2 regions of the Streptomyces sp. NPDC088785 genome follow, and region 1 is predicted to be linked to the other one. Evidence: riboswitches for the same ligand, from Rfam matches in the RefSeq annotation. Region 1 holds a riboswitch; the other holds the start of a gene.

Region 1 (3,722 bases):
GGAGGGGGCAATCAAGGGGACTGCGGGTGTCAGCCGCCGGCGACGGCCGGAATGATCGACACGCCGGCGCCGTCGGGCGTGGCGGTCTCCAGGCCCTGCTCGAAACGGACGTCGTCGTCGTTCACGTACACATTGACGAACCGGCGCAGCTTGCCCTGGTCGTCGAGGACGCGGGCGGAGATCCCCGTGTGGTTCTTCTCCAGGTCGGCGATGACGTCGGCGAGCGTGGCGCCCTCGGCGCTGACCTCGGCCGCGCCGCCGGTGTAGGTACGGAGGATGGTGGGGATGCGGACGTTGACGCTCATGGATGCACCTCGGCGATCTGTTGCTGGGGGGTGGACTACTCGGCGGCCAGGCCGGCGGCGCGGAACGCGTCCAGGGACGGCCGGATCGTGGCGGTGGCCTGCGAGGACTCCGCGACGGCGTCGAGCGTCTTCAGCCCGTCCCCCGTGTTCAGCACGACCGTGGTCAGCGACGGGTCGATCAGTCCGGCCTCGATGAGCTTGCGGGTGACGCCGAGCGTCACGCCGCCGGCCGTCTCCGCGAAGATGCCCTCGGTGCGGGCGAGCAGCCGGATCGCGTCGACGACCTGCTCGTCGTCCACGTCCTCCACGGCGCCGCCGGTGCGCCGGGCGATGTCCAGGACGTACGGGCCGTCGGCCGGGTTGCCGATCGCCAGGGACTTGGCGATCGTGGCCGGCTTCTGCGGGCGCACCACGTCGTGGCCGCCCTTGTACGCCACCGAGACCGGGGAGCAGCCCTCGGCCTGGGCGCCGAAGAGCTTGTACGGCCGGTCCTCGACGAGGCCGAGCTGGATCAGCTCCTTCAGCCCCTTGTCGATCTTCGTGAACTGGGAGCCGGACGCGATCGGGATGACCAGCTGGTCGGGCAGCCGCCAGCCGAGCTGCTCGCAGATCTCGTAGGCCAGCGTCTTGGAGCCCTCGCCGTAGTACGGGCGCAGGTTGACGTTGACGAAGCCCCAGCCCTCGCCGAGCGGGTCGCCGATCAGCTCGGAGCAGAAGCGGTTCACGTCGTCGTAGTTGCCCTCGATGGCGACGAGGTCACCGCCGTAGACACCGGCCATGACGACCTTGCCCTGCTCCAGGTCGTGCGGGATGAACACGCAGGAGCGGAAGCCGGCGCGGGCGGCGGCGGCGCCGACGGCACCGGCCAGGTTGCCCGTGGAGGAGCAGGAGAGGGTGGTGAAGCCGAAGGCGCGGGCGGCCTCGATGGCCTGCGCGACGACCCGGTCCTTGAAGGAGTGGGTCGGGTTGCCGGAGTCGTCCTTGACGAACAGCTTGCCCTGCTCGACACCCAGCTCGCGGGCGAGGTTGTCGGCCTGGACGAGCTTGGTCCAGCCGGGGTTCAGGTTCGGCTTCTCGGCGACGTCGGCCGGGACGGGCAGGAGAGGGGCGTAGCGCCAGATGTTGGCGGGGCCGGCCTCGATCCGCTTGCGGAGCGCCTCGGGATCGCCGACCGGCAGGTCGTACGCGACTTCCAGAGGCCCGAAACACTCGGCACAGGCGAAGACCGGTCCGAGCGGGACCCGTGCGCCGCACTCGCGGCAGGAGAGGCCGGATGCGGGACCGAGATCGACGGCGTCCGTGGTGGCGGATTCGGTGGCGACAGTCTGTACAGCCATGAGAGGCGAGGCCCTTTCTCCTCATCTTCCTCGCGACGCATCTCGCCACGAGACGGAATTGGCACCTTCCCCACCGTGACCTCGTCGGTCGGCGGGAGGGTTGCCGGGGCTTCAACGGGCCGTTTCCCTCTGCCCCTCTGGATGAGCGGTATTCGATTGTGTGGATGGAGTTGTGTGGGCTCGTCGACCCCGACATGCGATGGTCACGGACCCTGTTCAAGACTGTAACTGAAGGGGTGGACCCTTGAGATAGTCGTCCGAACCGCGAGATGGATCACATACGGGAGGGCCCTGGTCGTGCTGGAAGAAGTCGAGTGCTGGCTCAGGCGGCGCTCCTGGTCCGTGGCCGACCGTCCGACGGCCCGGCTGGTCGCCGCGAAGCGGGCGTCGGGCCGGACCGTGAGCGTCGTGCTGCCCGCGCTGAACGAGGAGGAGACGGTCGGCGAGATCGTCTCCGTGATCCGGCGCGAGCTGATGACGGAGGCGGTGCCGCTGGTCGACGAGATCGTGGTCGTCGACTCCGGGTCCACCGACCGCACCTCCGAGGTCGCCGCGGCGGCCGGCGCGCGCGTGGAGCACCGGGACGCGATCCTGCCCCGGATCGCGGCCCGCCCCGGCAAGGGCGAGGTGCTGTGGCGCTCGCTGCTCGTCACGTCCGGCGACATCGTGTGCTTCGTCGACGCCGACCTGAAGGAGTTCTCGGCGGACTTCGTCACCGGCATCGTCGGCCCGCTCCTGACCGACCCGGACGTGGACTTCGTGAAGGCCATGTACGACCGTCCGCTGGGCGGGGCGGCGGGCCAGGGCGGCCGGGTCACCGAGCTGATGGCGCGCCCGGTGCTCAATCTGCACTGGCCGCAGCTGGCCGGATTCGTGCAGCCGCTGGGCGGCGAGTACGCGGCCCGCAGGAGCCTGCTGGAGCGGCTGCCGTTCCCGGTCGGCTACGGCGTGGAGCTGGGGCTGCTGGTCGACGCGCTGCACACCGTGGGCCTGGACGCGCTCGCCCAGGTCGACGTCGGCGTGCGCAGGCACCGCCACCAGGACGGGCAGGCGCTGGGCCGGATGGCGGCGGCGATCTACCGCACGGCGCAGCTGCGGCTCGCGCGCGGGCACCTGGTGCGGCCCGTGCTCACCCAGTTCGAGCGGGGCGCGGACGGCTTCGAGCCCCGGGTGCACGCGGTGGACACCGAGGAGCGGCCCCCGATGGCCGAAATCAGTGAGTATGCGGAGCGTCGCGTGGCGTAATCACCGGATAATAGGCGCCTTTCCCTACATTGCCCTGTATGTGGCACAGACAGGTACAAGGCACCCTGGCGGCGCTGGCCGCCGCGGCAGCGGCCGCCGCGACCCTCGTCGCCGCGGCCGCTCCCGCGTCCGCGGTCGTCGTCGAGCCGTTCGCCCAGCGCTACGACGAGGCCGTCTACGGCGACTTCCGCACGCTGGGCAACACCGTGATGCAGTGTCCGTCCACGCCCGCCGACGACGCGGCGCGCTGCCGGGCCGCGCAGGCCGGGACGAGCAGCGAGAACAACAACCAGTTCGACATGCAGTACACGGACACGGCCGGGTTCGCCTCCGCGGTGCTGAACTCCTCCACCGGCCAGGTCACCGTGCCGCCCGGTGCGACCGTCGCCTACGCCCGCCTGTTCTGGGGCGGCAACGACGGCACGTACAAGCTGGGGAACAACCAGATCCAGCGGTGCGACACCGCGGGCCCCGCCACCTCGCCGACCGACAGCGGGCCGCTGGACACCCGGCCCCGGGTGCGGGTGAACGGCGGCGCCGAGACGCAGGTCACCGTGGAGAACGCGGTGCGCACCCCGGCCTCGGTCGGCGGCCCGCACTACTACACGGCCGAGTCCGACGTCACCGCGCTGTTCGCGGGCGTCGCGACCGGCACCCCGGTGCCCGTCGCGGTCGGTGACATCTGGGCGCCCACCGGCAAGGGCTGCGTGGGCGGCTGGTCGCTGACGGTCGTCTACAAGTACGACGCGCCCGACGCGCAGTACGCGCCGACCCGCCGCCACGTCTACGTCTACGGCGGCCACGTGGTGCAGCAGTCCAAGGACCCGGACACCAC
Region 2 (3,722 bases), on a different contig from region 1:
GCAGTTCGCGGGTGCCGGCAAGACCAACAAGAACGTCGTGGGCATGCCCCTGCTGCCGGTCTACATGGCCAAGGCGGGCGGCTTCTTCTTCCTGGTCTTCGGTGTCATCGCGGTGGTCGCGGCGATCGCCTCGATCAACCCGATCTGGGCCATCGGCCCGTACCGCCCGGACCAGGTGTCGACCGGCGCCCAGCCCGACTGGTACATGGGCTTCTCCGAGGGCCTGATCCGCGTCATGCCGGGCTGGGAGATCAACCTCTGGGGTCACACGCTCGTCCTGGGTGTGTTCATCCCGCTGGTGATCTTCCCGCTGGTCCTGGTCGCGATCGCGGTCTACCCGTTCATCGAGTCCTGGGTCACCGGCGACAAGCGCGAGCACCACATCCTGGACCGCCCGCGCAACGCGCCGACCCGCACCGCCTTCGGCGCCGCGTGGATCTCCTGGTACTTCGTGCTGATGATCGGTGGTGGCAACGACCTCTGGGCCACGCACTTCCACCTGTCGATCAACGCGATCACCTGGTTCGTCCGCGTCAGCTTCTTCGTGATGCCGATCGTGGTCTTCATCGCCACCAAGCGGATCTGCCTCGGCCTCCAGCGCCGCGACAAGGACAAGGTGCTGCACGGGCGCGAGTCCGGCATCATCAAGCGCCTGCCGCACGGTGAGTTCGTCGAGGTCCACGAGCCGCTCGACCCCGAGTCCCTGCACGCGCTCACCGCGCACGAGCAGTACCGGCCCGTCGAGATCGGCCCGGGCGTCGACGAGAACGGTGTGGAGCGCAAGGTGTCGCGTACGCAGAAGCTGCGCGCGAAGCTGTCGAAGGGCTACTACGGGGAGCACAACCAGATCCCCAAGCCCACCGCCGAGGAGTACAAGGAGATCACCAGCGGCCACGGCCACCACTGATCCCCGAGGTTCGAACTCCGAAGCCGTTCGCCACGGCAGGAGCCCCCGTCCAGGCACTGGACGGGGGCTCTTTGCCGTCCGCACGGCTCGATAAGGTGGGTTCGTTCCCCACGTCGTACCGACAACACCACAGGAGCGGCCATGAGCGCTTTGACCCCCGCTGGAGGCGACACCGCGGCGGGCCGTTCCTGGCCCAGTGTGCTGAACGGGCTGCTGGACGGGCGTGACCAGAGCGCCGACGACACCGCCTGGGCGATGGACCGCATCATGACCGGCGAGGCGACCGACGCGCAGATCGCCGCGTTCGTGGTCGCGCTGCGCGCCAAGGGCGAGACGGTCGAGGAGATCACCGGCCTGGTCCGCGCCATGTACGCGCACGCCAACACCATCGAGGTGCCCGGCGAGAGCGTCGACATCGTGGGCACGGGCGGCGACGGCGCGAAGACCGTGAACATCTCCACCATGTCCGCCATCGTGATCGCGGGCACCGGCACCAAGGTCGTCAAGCACGGCAACCGCGCGGCCTCGTCCGCCTCCGGCTCCTCCGACGTCCTGGAGAAGCTGGGCGTCAATCTGGACCTGGCGCCGTCCCGCGTCCCCCAGGTGGCGGAGGAGGCGGGCATCACCTTCTGCTTCGCCGTCAAGTTCCACCCCGCCCTGCGGTACGCGGGCGCGGCCCGCGGGCAGATCGGCATCCGTACGGTGTTCAACCTGCTGGGCCCGCTGACCAACCCGGCCCGGGTGAAGGCGCAGGCCGTCGGGGTCGCCGACGCGCGGATGGCGCCGGTGGTGGCCGGGGTCTTCGCCGAGCGCGGCAACTCCTCGCTGGTCTTCCGCGGCGACGACGGACTCGACGAACTGACCATCACCGGGACCTCCCGGATCTGGGCGGTGCGCGACGGAGCCGTCCGCGAGGAGGTCTTCGACCCGCGCGACGTCGGCATCGAGCCCGTCGGCATCGAGGCGCTGCGCGGCGGCGACCCGTCGTTCAACGCCGAGGTCGCCCGGCGCGTCCTCGACGGGGAGCGGGGGCCGGTGCGGGACGCCGTGCTGCTGAACTCCGCCGCCGCGCTGGTCGCCGTGCGCCCCGGCGCCGGCGCGCTCGCCGAGCAGATCCGGGCCGGCATGGAGCGGGCCGCCGAGTCCATCGACTCCGGTGCCGCGAAGGCGACCCTGGAACGGTGGGTCGTCGCCAGCAACCGCTGAGTGCGGCGCGGGGCGCGGTCCGGCCCGTCTCAGGAGATGGACCGCGCCCTTGCCGTACCGCGAAGGTGTGGCAAGATGCTTTTCAAGGTCATGAGTGACAGCGATCGAGGCCCCAGCCCGCTGTCCGGCAACCCTCCGTCCGTGGCGGGGTGCCCTGGGTGAAGACCAGGCCGTAGGCAGCGAGGTCTATGGCAAGCGCGGACCCCTGCACACCCTGGGGTCCTGGTCCTCGAGGGAGCAGTCTCGTGAGCAAGCGAATGCGCTAGGGCACTCCGCCCCTTCACCACACCTCCGCACGGCACGACACGTCAGCGCCCTGCGTCCGAGGTCGACACCCCCGCGCCCGGAGCCGGTCGCCGTGCCCGCGCGGGGTCCCCGAAGCCACTTCGCCCTGTCCTGCCGGGAGATCGCCATGTCCGCTCACGCCACCGCCACCGCCACCGCCGTCGCCGCCGAGTCCACCGACCCCGCCTGTGGCGCCCCGCTGCCGGTGCTCGGCCGGGACGTCACCGTGCCGCTCGTCACCGGCGGCGAGGTGACCTACGCGGCCCTCGACTACGCCGCCTCCGCCCCCGCCCTCCAGCGGGTGTGGGACGACGTCGCCGCATACGCCCCCTACTACGGCAGCGTGCACCGCGGCGCCGGATACCTCTCGCAGCTGTCCACCGACCTCTTCGAGAACTCCCGGACGACGGTGGCCGAGTTCCTGGACTGCCGCGACGGCGACCAGGTCGTCTTCACCCGCTCCACCACCGACTCGCTCAACCTGCTGGCCGCCGCGCTCCCCGCCGGCTGCCAGGTCTTCGTCTTCGAGACCGAGCACCACGCCTCGCTGCTGCCGTGGCGGGACGCCCGCGTCACCTACCTGAACGCGCCGCGCACCCCGGACGAGGCCGTCGCCACCCTGGAGCGGGCGCTGGCCGACCGGGACCCGTACGGCCCCGCCCTCGTCTGCGTCACCGGTGCCTCCAACGTCACCGGTGAACTCTGGCCGGTGCGCGAGCTGGCGGCGGCCGCTCACGCGCACGGTGCCCGCATCGTGCTCGACGCCGCCCAGCTCGCGCCCCACCACCCCGTCTCCGTGCGCGACCTGGACGTCGACTGGGTCGCCTTCTCGGGGCACAAGCTGTACGCGCCGTTCGGCTCCGGCGTGCTCGCGGGGCGCTCCGACTGGCTGACCGCCGCCGAGCCGTACCTCGCCGGGGGCGGCGCCTCCCGCAAGGTCGCCCGGCGCGCCGACGGCGGCGTGGACGTCGAGTGGCACGAGAACGCCGCCCGGCACGAGGCCGGTTCGCCGAACGTCATCGGGGTCTACTCCATCGCCTCCGCCTGCAAGGCGCTGACCGAGGCCGGCTTCGAGGGGCTCGTCGAGCGGGAGCGGTACCTGATCGACAAGGTCCGCGCCGGGCTCGCCGGGGTGCCCGAGGTGAAGGTGCTGTCGCTGTTCGGGGACGACGCCCCGCGCGTCGGCGTCATCTCGTTCGTGGTGGAGGGCTGGAACTCCTCCCACTTCGCCGCCGCGCTCTCCGCCGAGTACGGCATCGGGGTCCGCGACGGCCTGTTCTGCGCCCACCCGCTGGTGCGCACCCTGCTCGGCTCCGACCCGCAG

The links. A riboswitch is a leader RNA that binds a small molecule or an ion and turns the genes downstream of it on or off. The one in region 1 is predicted to bind S-adenosylmethionine.
Region 2: linked by a shared signal. The riboswitch ahead of ACIP5K_RS08355 (aminotransferase class V-fold PLP-dependent enzyme) and the one ahead of thrC (threonine synthase) in region 1 are both predicted to bind S-adenosylmethionine.

What each region holds. Positions count from the first base shown of each region.
Region 1 covers NZ_JBIVKH010000001.1:1,096,252-1,099,973, forward strand. The annotation lists gene ACIP5K_RS04990 (MoaD/ThiS family protein) at 30-305, opposite strand; gene thrC (threonine synthase) at 341-1,642, opposite strand; SAM riboswitch class I at 1,661-1,790, opposite strand; gene ACIP5K_RS05000 (glucosyl-3-phosphoglycerate synthase) at 1,940-2,887, shown strand; gene ACIP5K_RS05005 (hypothetical protein) at 2,926-3,722, shown strand, end outside.
Region 2 covers NZ_JBIVKH010000002.1:600,295-604,016, forward strand. The annotation lists gene ACIP5K_RS08345 (cytochrome bc complex cytochrome b subunit) at 1-907, shown strand, start outside; gene trpD (anthranilate phosphoribosyltransferase) at 1,049-2,113, shown strand; SAM riboswitch class IV at 2,200-2,317, shown strand; gene ACIP5K_RS08355 (aminotransferase class V-fold PLP-dependent enzyme) at 2,526-3,722, shown strand, end outside.